Regions from separate parts of the Paraliobacillus sp. X-1268 genome, predicted to be linked through region 2. Evidence: predicted binding sites of a transcription regulator. Region 2 holds the regulator's gene; the other holds the start of a gene.
The links. The regulator CtsR, encoded in region 2, represses protease genes until heat stress. The targets are predictions, from matches to a motif close to ATGGTCAATAAAGGTCAAACA.
Positions count from the first base shown of each region.

Region 1: clpP (ATP-dependent Clp endopeptidase proteolytic subunit ClpP) is a predicted target of CtsR. The motif match lies at 3,478-3,498, and genes of this name have one in related genera.

Region 1 is NZ_QJSK01000006.1:14,056-20,272, reverse strand. Features, by position in the region: gene rapZ (RNase adapter RapZ) at 1-337, shown strand, start outside; gene D2K62_RS09600 (gluconeogenesis factor YvcK family protein) at 341-1,294, shown strand; gene whiA (DNA-binding protein WhiA) at 1,323-2,267, shown strand; gene D2K62_RS09590 (HPr family phosphocarrier protein) at 2,480-2,752, shown strand; gene clpP (ATP-dependent Clp endopeptidase proteolytic subunit ClpP) at 2,816-3,406, opposite strand; tRNA gene D2K62_RS09580 (tRNA-Arg) at 3,767-3,839, shown strand; gene D2K62_RS09575 (S8 family peptidase) at 4,008-6,167, shown strand.
Region 2 is NZ_QJSK01000015.1:62,229-68,445, forward strand. Features, by position in the region: gene clpC (ATP-dependent protease ATP-binding subunit ClpC) at 1-1,517, opposite strand, end outside; gene mcsB (protein-arginine kinase McsB) at 1,538-2,602, opposite strand; gene mcsA (protein-arginine kinase activator protein McsA) at 2,602-3,156, opposite strand; gene D2K62_RS14335 (CtsR family transcriptional regulator) at 3,247-3,711, opposite strand; gene D2K62_RS14340 (MgtC/SapB family protein) at 3,819-4,475, opposite strand; gene D2K62_RS14345 (DegV family protein) at 4,740-5,585, opposite strand; rRNA gene rrf (5S ribosomal RNA) at 6,011-6,126, opposite strand; partial or broken rRNA gene D2K62_RS14355 (23S ribosomal RNA) at 6,191-6,217, opposite strand, start outside.

The DNA of each region.
Region 1 (6,217 bases), on a different contig from region 2:
TCCAATTGATGCCGATTTAGTATTCGACGTACGTTTTTTACCTAATCCACATTACGTAGAAAATATGCGACCTTTAACTGGATTGAATAAAGAAGTAGCTTCCTATGTATTTAAATGGTCCGATACACAGAAATTTATAGAAAAAATAGTTGATTTACTTACATTCATGTTGCCTCAATATAAGAAAGAAGGGAAGAGTCAGCTTGTAATTGCAATTGGCTGTACTGGTGGTCAACATCGCTCTGTTGCACTTGCTGAGTTTTTAAAAAGTCATTTTGCATCACAATATGTGACACATGTGAGTCATCGAGATATTGACAAGAGAAAGGGACATTAATATATGATGGATAGGAAGCAAAATGTAGTAGTGATAGGTGGTGGAACAGGAATGCCTGTGCTATTACGTGGATTAAAAGAGTATCCGATTGATTTATCAGCAATTGTAACAGTTGCTGATGATGGAGGAAGTTCTGGAAGATTACGAACGGAAATGTCAATGCCTGCTCCTGGAGATATTCGAAATGTCATTGCTGCTTTATCAGAAGTAGAACCTATGTTATTACAGCTGTTTCAACATCGTTTTGTGAATGGCAATGGATTATCTGGACATTCAATGGGGAATTTATTATTAGCTGCAATGACATCTGTTACAGGAGACTTTTATGATGGGATTAAGGAAATATCCCGCGTCTTGAATGTAAAAGGTAATATATATCCGATCGCTAATCAAAATATGTTTTTGCATGCCGAAATGGAAGACGGTGAAATTATAGCAGGTGAATCAAATATTCCGCTTGCTGGAAAAGTAATTAAACGTGTATTTTTAAAGCCGGAGATCGTATTGCCATTACCAGAAGCGATTGTTGCTATTAAAGAAGCAGATTTAGTAGTGATTGCACCTGGAAGTTTGTATACGAGTACAATGCCGAATTTAATTGTACCGGAAATTGGTGATGCGTTAAGAGATGCTAGAGGTAAAGTAGTATATGTTTGTAATGTTATGACACAAGAAGGAGAAACAACAGGATATACGGCTGCTGATCATGTCAAAGCAATTACACAGCATGTAGGAGAAGGTTGTATTCATTCTGTACTCGTCCATAACAAACCAATTGATGAAAGTTTGCAAAAAAAATATGCAAAAGAGAATGCCGAACCAGTCATCTATGATACGGATCGCCTAATTGAAATGGGTTTAGAAATTATTGAAGCTGATATCATTGATTATACTAAAAAAATGTTACGTCATGATACTGGAAAAGTGGCGAAAATTTTAAGTAACTTAGTAGGATAATGGAGAAGTAAGACAGGAAGGTGAAAAAATGTCTTTTGCATCTGAAATTAAAAAGGAATTAACACAAATTGATAATAAAACGTGTTGTATAGAATCAGAACTTGCTGCCTTAATAAGAATGAACGGTGCAATTTCTTTCTCTCGACATGAATATGTATTGGATGTACAAACGGAAAACGCTGCAATAGCCCGTCGCATCTATACCCTAATAAAATCTTTATATAACTATCCAATAAAGTTACTTGTACGAAAGAAAATGAAATTAAAGAAAAATAACGTATATATCGTTCGCATGACAGAAGGGGCACAAGAGATATTATCGGAATTAGATATTCTAGATGGTCCATTTTCCCTTGTACGAAATATTTCTACTAAATATCTTAAAAAGAAATGTTGTAAACGTGCTTATTTAAGGGGCGCCTTTTTAGCAGGAGGATCGGTTAATAATCCTGAGACATCTTCTTATCATTTAGAAATATCAAATGCTTATCAAGAGCATAATGATTCTTTATGTGAATTAATGAATTCTTTTAATCTTCACGCCCGTATTTTAGAAAGAAGAAATGGATATATTTCATACATTAAAGAGGCAGAAAAAATTACAGAGTTTTTAAATTACACGGGTGCACATAATGCATTATTTAAATTTGAAGATGTTCGAATTATGCGTGATATGAGAAATTCCGTTAATCGTCTAGTAAATTGTGAAACAGCTAATTTGAATAAAACAATTGGTGCAGCGTTTCGTCAAGTAGAAAATATTAAATTCATAGAACGAACAGCCGGATTAGAATCTTTACCAGACAAACTTCAAGAAATTGCACAATTACGGGTTCAAAACGCAGACTTATCTTTAAAAGAACTAGGGGAATTAGTATCTGGTGGTAAGATTAGTAAATCAGGTATTAACCATCGACTCAAGAAAATTGATGAGTTTGCAGAACACTTGCGTTCGAATCAACAACAAATGTAATAAAGTAATGTAGACCCACATCGATAGTTACTAATTATAAAGACGTGCTTCTTTATATATTAGTAAATCGATGTTTTTTATCTTTGAATAATATTATTGTTTATGCATGCGCTTACATGTATAATAGTTAAGAAGATAACATACATTTTATTATAGCACATTGAAATGATAACGCTTTCTCTATTTAGTTAATTTTGAGAGGAGATAAAATGATGGAAAGTAAAACGTTAGTGGTGGCAGTAGAACCTGGGTTACAAGCAAGGCCAGCCTCGGAATTTGTTCAAAAAGCAAATAATTTTGCCTCTGAAATATTTTTGGAAAAAGGTAGTAGACGAGTAAACGCAAAAAGTATTATGGGATTGTTAAGCTTAGCAATAGCTAGTGGTGAAACGATAACATTATCTGGTGAAGGTGCAGATTCAGAAGTTGCTATTGAAACATTAGCAACATATTTAAGTAACGCAACTAACGTAGTAGAGCACTAATATAATGTATAGGAATAAAAAGAACGGAGCAAATTTAAATTTGCTCCGTTCTTTAATTATTAATTATTCAGTTGGTTTCTTTTCCATTACTTGGTCAATTAAACCATATTCTTTTGCTTTATGTGCACTCATAAAGTTATCACGATCTGTATCTTTCTCAATAACTTCAATTGGTTGACCTGTAGTATCAGCAATAATTTGATTTAGTTTAGCACGCATTTCAATAATACGATTAGCATGGATCTGAATGTCGGATGCTTGCCCTTGTGTACCACCAAGCGGTTGGTGAATCATTACTTCACTATTTGGCAGTGCATAACGTTTACCAGGCGCTCCAGCAGTTAGTAAGAATGCACCCATAGATGCTGCCATACCAACACAGATTGTTGAAACATCTGATTTAATAAATTGCATTGTATCATAAATTGCCATTCCAGCTGTAATGGAACCACCTGGTGAGTTGATGTAGATAGAGATATCTTTACCAGGACTCTCAGCTTCTAAGAATAAAAGCTGTGCAACAATGCTGTTAGCAACATTATCATCAATGCCACTACCTAACATAATAATACGATCTTTAAGTAAGCGAGAATAGATGTCATATGCACGTTCTCCGCGGTTTGTTTGTTCAATAACTGTTGGTATTAAATTCATTGTAAAATTTCCTCCTTATAATGCTTCATTCTTCTATTAGTGAATTAACTTCCTATGTATATAGTAACTAAATGGTCAATAAAGGTCAAACAAAACACATTCTATTTTAACTTTATTTTTAGGATACACCTAACTGTATCCTACCCATTCGGTTGGCAATATAAACCTTATTATTTATTATAACAGAGAGTACTTATTTTTTGTGGATGTAGCTATTTAAAATATATATGTTTCTTTTTTGTTTAAATGATCATAAAGTGTATTGTTATTTAAGATATAAAAGAAGTGATATGATTGTAATTGAATTACTTTCTATCATCCGTTATAATAGTGCTTGTCCACATTTTCAGAATTTATCCTGCGCTCGTAGCTCAGGGGATAGAGCATTGGTTTCCGGTACCAAGGGTCGGGGGTTCAAATCCCTCCGAGCGCACTTATGTAAACACAGTGATAGCAAGGATTCCGCTAGTCAGGGATCCTTGCTATTTTTTATTATGATCAGTAAATTTTAGTGAAACTACTACATTATTTAAATAGTATTCCGATTAATATAGTATAATCTATTAAAAGATAAAGTTACTAATAAAGGGGAAGATCCATCATGATAGCACAATCTATTAAAGTAATACTTATTGCTAGTGTATGTCTACTATTTCCTACAGTGATAAGTGCTGAAGAAGGCTCGGAAAAAGTTATCATTCTATTTAAAGAGGATATAAATGAAAGTGTAATAGAAAGTGCTGAGGGTGAGATTAATAGAGAAATGGAAAGTGTTCCAGCAGTTGCTGCTACGGTTCCAACTGATGAAATGGAAGAACTAGAGAATAATCCAGATGTCATTGCAGTGGAAAAGGATATTACTTTTGATGTAACAGACCAGACAGTTGATTGGGGAATAGAGCGTGTAGGCTCTCCAAAAGCTATGGTAAAGAATCTCAATGGAGAAGGAGTTAAGGTTGCTATATTAGACACAGGGATTTCTGTGCATGAGGACTTAACGATTGCAGGTGGAATATCTTTTACAAGTTATACAGAATCATATGCTGATGACAATGGTCATGGGACATTTGTTGCTGGAATTATAGGTGCAAAAAACAATAGTATCGGTACAGTTGGGGTTGCACCCGAATCGAGTATATATGCAGTAAAGGTTGCTAATAAAGCGGGAGATGCTTATTTATCTGATATATTAGCAGCTATTGATTGGTCAATTGAAAATCAAATGGATATTATTAATATAAGTTTAGGAGCTACTACGGATTCGGTTATCTTAGAAGAATCTGTAAACAATGCTTATCAAAATAATATTCTTGTTGTTGCTTCAGCTGGCAATGATGGTTTAGGTGATGTTTCTAGTGATGTGGTAACCTACCCTGCTAAATATGATTCTGTAATTGCTGTTGCCGCAACAGATAAAAATGATCAAGGAGCTAGTTTTTCAGCAACTGGTCCTCAAATTGAAATCGCAGCACCAGGTGTTAATATTATGAGTACAAGTTTAAATAATGCTTATGGACTTATGGATGGAACATCTGCTGCTGCACCATTTGTTACTGGAAACTTAGCATTACTTAAACAACAAAATAAAACGTTAAATGCAAAACAATTACGTGCTAAGCTTCAAGAAAATGTTGTGGATTTAGGTGATAAAGGAAGAGACAACATATTTGGATATGGATTGACACAATCACCTTATGAACAAGATGGATTACAAGAAGTCCTTTCAGGGATAACATTAAAAAGTCCTACTCATGTGTATGATAGTTATGGTAATCAGTTAAAAACGTATAACCAAGGTAAACCGGTGATATATAAGTCTTTTTCAGGTGATTGGTATGAAGCTATTGTATATATAAATGGAAAGTCTACAACAGGTTATTTTAAAACAAATGATGTTGAAAATACCGATACTGACCCTATTTCATTAAAAGGTGTAGGATTGGAAAATAAAACCAATGTTTATACATTAGCTTCCACAGGTTCGAAAGTGTTAAAGTCTTATGCCCAAGGAAAAACATTATTGTATAAAACATTCTCTAGTGACTGGTATCAAGCAACGGTATATGTAAATGGAAGAGCAACTAATGGTTATATAAATAAAGCAGATGTTGAAGAAGGAACAACTAATCCAGAATCGCTTAAAGGGATAGGATTAAAAAATAAAACGAATGTTTATACATTAGCTTCCACAGGCTCGAAAGTTTTAAAATCTTATGCCCAAGGAACAACACTTCTGTATGAAACATTTTCTAGTGACTGGTATCAAGCACTGGTATATGTAAATGGAAAAGCAACTAATGGCTATATAAATAAAGCAGATGTTGAAGAAGGAACAACTAATCCGGAATCACTTCAAGGGATAGGATTAAAAAATAAAACGAATGTTTATACATTAGCTTCCACAGGCTCGAAAGTTTTAAAATCTTATGCCCAAGGAACAACACTTCTGTATAAAACATTTTCTAGTGACTGGTATCAAGCACTGGTATATATAAATGGAAAAGCAACTAGTGGCTATATAAATAAAACTGATGTTGAAGTAATAACAGATAGTCCAGAAGCTCTTAAGGGAACTGGTTTAAAAAATAGAACCAACGTTTATGCGTTAGCATCTGAAGGTTCCAAAGTTTTGAAGTCTTATGCCCAAGGTAGTACATTACTGTATAATACGCATACTACTAATTGGTACCAAGCAATTGTATATTTGAATGGAAAGGCTACTACCGGATATATAAATGACTCTGATGTTCAAACAAATTGATTTTAAAATGTACCTTTAAAGGATTCCAGTAAAAAGGGATCCTTTTTATT
Region 2 (6,217 bases):
TCTAAGTTTAGTAACCGTTCACTCTCATCTTTTGTTAATGCAGCAACAGGAACACCAGTCCATGTAGATACAATACTAGCAATATCTTCTACAGTTACTTCAGAGCTTTCTTGTCCTTGCTTTTCTTTCCATTTTTCTTTCGTTGTTTCTACTTCTTCTCGCAATCTTTGCTCACTATCACGTAGAGAAGCTGCTTTCTCAAACTCTTGGCTCTGTACTGCAGCATCTTTTTCTTTTCTAACTTCTTCTAGGTCCTGCTCCAATTCCTTCAAGTTTGGTGGAGCTGTGTAGGAACGTAAACGCACTTTTGAACCTGCTTCATCAATTAAATCAATCGCTTTATCCGGTAGGAAACGGTCTGTTATATAACGATTTGAAAGGTTTGCTGCAGCTTCAATTGCTTCATCAGTTATCGTAACACGATGATGTGCCTCGTAACGATCTCGTAAGCCTTTTAAGATTAAAATAGATTCTTCTAGCGTCGGTTCTTCCACTCTGATTGGTTGGAATCTACGTTCTAACGCTGCATCTTTTTCAATGTATTTACGATATTCATCTATAGTTGTTGCGCCAATACATTGTAATTCACCTCTAGCAAGAGATGGTTTTAGTATATTTGATGCGTCAATTGCACCTTCAGCACCACCTGCACCAATTAACGTATGCAATTCATCAATAAACAGAATTACATTACCAGCTTGACGAATCTCTTCCATAACTTTTTTTAAACGGTCTTCAAATTCTCCACGATATTTTGTGCCAGCCACAACAGTACCCATATCCAACGTCATTACACGCTTATCACGTAACATTTCAGGTATTTCATTGTTGACAACTTGCTGTGCTAGACCTTCAGCTACAGCCGTCTTACCGACACCTGGTTCCCCAATCAATACGGGATTATTCTTTGTACGACGACTTAACACTTGAATCACACGTTCGATTTCTTTTTCACGACCGATAACTGGATCAATATTTCCCTCTTTTGCTATTGCAGTTAAATCACGTGCTAACGAATCTAGTGTTGGTGTGTTTGCAGCTGTTGCCTGTCCATTTCTTCCTTGGTTCTTTCTTGCTGTTTCATTACTTCCAAGCAATTGTAATACTTGCTGGCGAGCTTTATTTAGACTAACACCAATATTATTTAATACACGCGCTGCCACACCTTCACCTTCACGTATCAAACCTAAGAGTATATGCTCTGTACCTACATACGAATGACCAAGTTTACGTGCTTCATCCATTGAAAGTTCTATTACCTTTTTAGCCCTAGGTGTATAGTGAATTGTTTGAGATACTTTTTCACCTTTACCTATTAAATTCTCAACTTCTTGTTGGATTTTTTCAGTTTCTAAACCTAAGCTTGTTAGTGCTTTAGCAGCAATACCTTCACCTTCATTTATTAAACCTAGTAAAATATGTTCTGTTCCAATATTGTTATGCCCTAATCTTACTGCTTCCTCTTGTGAAAGTGCCAATACCTTTTGCGCTCTTTCTGTAAATCGTCCAAACATCATTTGGTATTCCTCCTACCAGATCAATTTTCTGAATTTAATCGTTCTCTAATAATTGAAGCTCGTCGTATATCTCTTTCACTAGCTGTTAATGTTTCTTTTGCATTTTGTTGTAAAAAACCTGGTTGAGTTAGAATCATTAATTCATTCAATATCGTTTTTGAAATATTATTTATATAACCTACATCAATTCCAAGCCTTAAATCTGATAAACAGGTAGCGGCTTCTTTTGATTCTAAAATCCTGCTATACTTTAATATTCCATAAGATCTAAAAACACGATCTTCTAATCGTAATTCAGATTGTTCAACTAACAACAGTCTTGCATGTCTTTCTTGTTCGATCAATTTCTCAACGACACTTTGCAAGTCTTCAATAATATCTAATTCTGATCTTCCCAATGTAACTTGGTTAGAAATCTGAACAATATTTCCTACAGCTTCACTACCCTCACCATATATACCCCTTACCACTAAACCTAGCTGGTTAATCGCAGGAATCATCTTACTCATTTTTTGAGTAAGGGTTAGAGCAGGTAGATGCATCATAACTGAAGCTCTCATGCCTGTTCCGACATTGGTAGGACAGCTTGTTAAATATCCTCTCGTTTCTTCAAAAGCATAATCAATTTTTTCTTCTAACCAATCATCAAAAAGAAAGGCTTGTGTTAAAGCATTTTCTAATTGCAGCCCTGGAAAGTATAGTTGCATTCTGATATGGTCTTCCTCATTTATCATTACGGAAACCTGTTCATTTTCTGATATCAACACACCACTATTTTTCGCTTTTTCAGCAAGTTGAGGACTAATTAAATGTTTTTCAACTAAGACTCGCTTCTCAACAGGCCTTAATTCTTCCATCCCAATAAATTGCAAGTCTTGATATTTATCAAATGACTGTTCGTGATAATTATTCTTCATTAAGGAAACAACAGGTGCCAACTCTTGTTCTTTAGCAATAATAGGAAATGGATATTGTTCAAAATTTCTCGCTAAACGAATACGAGTACTCATGACAATATCATTATCTGGTCCTTCTTCTTTCATCCACGGACTAATTGCTTCATTTATAAATGGTTGCAAAGACATTATTCATCACCGCCATCCTTATACTCCTCGGTATTCCACTGTTTCTTTTCTAAATCCTTTATCTTATCACGCATTTTCGCAGCTTCCTCAAAAGCTTCCGTTTGGATCAATTGTTGTAATTCTTCTTTATAACCCTGTATTAAGCGTTTTTGCTTTAGGTCAGTGCCTCTTCTTTTTGGTATCTTACCATCATGCGTAGTATTTCCACTATGTACACGACGGAAAATAGGATTTAAATTGTCTGCAAAAGTATAATAACAACTAGAACATCCGAACTTACCTAGTTGTGTAAACTGATGATATGTCATTCCACACTTTGGACATATTAAAGCACCATTTTCTTCTTGACTGTGTTTGTGTTCCTTAGAGAAAGAAGAGTCAAAATTGAATAAACCAGATAACAAATCATGAATAGAATAAGCATATTCATCATGAGAAATATATCCTTTTTCTTTTGCGCAACGTTCACATACATGTATTTCTGTTTTATTTTCATTTACTACCTTTGTTAAATGGAGTGTAGCCGGCCTTTCTTGACATTCTTCACATTTCATCCTCATGGTCCCTCCCTATCAGAGACAGAAGTTATTATTGTTCTTTTAATATACTATGTGACTCTTTTAAAATCTATTTCTCTAGAAGTTCTACATTTCATATTTTATAGAGGCTAACATAGCAGTCATAATTCTTGCCCTAATTTCATCCCGTATAGGTAATTGAAATGCAAGTGTATCACGAGTTAAGGCACTAATCATTATTTTTGCTTCTCTTTTAGTAATCAGTTTTTCTTCTAACATTCGTTCTAATATATCAATGGCAGCATGTTGCGTAACAGTAGGTTGAACCATATCAATGATTTCATCAAGTAGTTTTGTCTTATCATCAATTGTAAGACGTGTAATACGTATATAGCCGCCTCCACCACGTTTACTCTCAACTAAATACCCTCTTTCCACTGTGAAACGAGTATTGATTACATAGTTGATTTGAGAAGGCACACACTCGAATTGATCAGCCACTTCACTGCGTTTAATTTCAATAATGTTTTTATTATTGCCTAGAATAATTTGTTTTAAATACGCTTCAATCACATCTGAAATATTTCGCATTTGCCTCCTCCTCATAACTGACTTTGACTATCTTTGACTATACCTTCATTATACGCTACTTCGAAATTCTTGCAAACAAAATGACTAAACAAATTAATCAGCTAAAATCAGTCTAACTCATTCACTTGTTTCACTTGCTTTAAGTCCATTAATTGATGATATAATTCTGTTTTATCCAAGGTCTCATTACTCTCCATCTCTATTATAATCATTCGATCTGATTCATCATCTTTTTCCATTTCTAGTTTACGAATAATTACATCGAATTGTTCAACTTTAGCTAGTAATTCACGAATCTGCATATGTTGATTAACTAGAATTTGAAAAGAGATAAAGTTTCTTTTTTTCGAGATCTTCTTTTCAAAGTTATTTAAGAATATTAGACTTAATAAAATTATTATCGTCGTAAGTATAGCAACTTTATACATGCCAATCCCAATAACTAAACCCAATGCTGCAACGGCCCATATGGAAGCGGCGGTTGTTAATCCACGAATTGTTCTTCCACTTACAATAATTGTGCCTGCACCGAGAAAACCGATACCACTTATTACGTAAGAAGGGATTCTTGCTGGGTCAAACTGGACAACGTCTCCATACTTTTCAAAATATGTATCAAAACCATAGAGTGATAGTAGCATCATTAAACAGGAACTAATTCCAACAAGAATATGCGTTCTAAATCCCGCAGAATGATTGTTAATTTCTCTTTCCAGACCAATTAGTCCTGATAGTATTAGAGCTACAATAATTCTCGAACTCATCAACACAAACTCTTCATCAAATAAATTTTGTATAATTTCCATATCGCACCGTTATAACAACGGCTTGCCCCCTTTGTTTCTATCTTATTTATAGATATCTTTTTATTTAGTATAACTTATTTTCAAAATCCAAGCGCCCAACTATTCTATTCTTTTTTTACCCGTTTTATGATTTACTTAAAAAGTTATCTGAATTTTTACTTTTTTATAAAAGTAAAAATTAAAGTAGATACCAATTAGGTACCTACTCTTAACCATTAAAAATCACTTTTCCTTTAACCAAGAAATTGACATTGTACCATGACCTGCATGTACCCCTGCCACCGGCACTAATGTTTCAACTTGAATTTTAATTTCTTCATGTATATTTTCTAATTCTTCTTTCCATTTTAGCGCCTTTTCCTTCATACCTGCATGCATAATGCACATTTCTTTAAATTGATTTTCTTTAATTGCCTCATCAATAATTTGAAAGATTCGATTCTTAGACTTCTTCTTCGTTCTAATCTTTTCCTCCACCAATATTTTTCCATTATAAAATCTTAATAGTAAGTTAATATGCAGTAAATTAGCAAAAATTGTTTGTGTTGTGCTTACTCTTCCACTTCGTTTTAATTGTTCAAAACTTTCTGGAAGTAAGTACATTTCAGCCTTTTCAGGATATGTCTTTAATATCTTAACAATCTCTTGATGATCCTTACCTTCTGATTCAAATTGAATTCCATTTCTAATCATTTTCCCTAATGCATAGGAACCAATTTTTGAATCAATAACTTCAACCGGGAAGTCAAACATCTCTGATGCTGTGACAGAACTTTGATACGTTCCAGTTAACTCACTAGAAGCATGAATCGCAATACCTATCTCATATTCATCTTTTAACTTTTTATATAATTCAACAAATTCCCCATAAGGTGGCTGACTTGTTTTAGCACCTTCTCCGTGTTCTTGCAATATGTCATAGATTTCATCTTTACTAATATCTATATCTTCACGGTATGAGATGTTATTTATGTTTACAATCATCGGTAGTACATGGATGTTATGTTCATCAATGAATTCCTGTGATAAACCACACGTACTGTCAGTGATCCATGCAATTTTTTTCATTATAAATATCCCCTTTAAAATACAATTTGTCAAAAAATTAATATTTGATCTTAGTATCTACTAATAAGATACCATAAAACACACCTAAATGAAAAGTGAAAACCTACTTTTTTGGCAATTGACCTAAAATATCTGTCACATTTATTATCTAATTAAATTATACGATTAGCGTTAATAATTAGCGTGATTTTATTCAATATTTTATTATAAAAAAAGTGAAAATAAAATTAATGTATATTTAATTAAATATTAGCTAATTACGTTTACTTATTTATTATTAAAAAGAAAAACTTGAAGTGGAACGTTGCTACAACTAAATAATTTTACGCTCATCTGCGATATTAACCTTTTATGTAAAGCATAGATTGAATAGAATCAAAACAAAAAAACATCTATTACAATGAAGTAATAGATGTTTTATAGTTGCTTAGCGACGTCCTACTCTCGCAGGGGCAAAGCCCCAACTACCATGAGCGCTGAAGAGCTTAACTGCTGTGTTCGGCATGGGAACAGGTGTGACCTCTTCGCTATTGTCACTAAACCATTTTGAAGATAGTGTACCTTCAAAACTAGATAAGAATTACAACAAGACACCATATAGTATTATAGTTAAGTCCTCGATCTATTAGTAT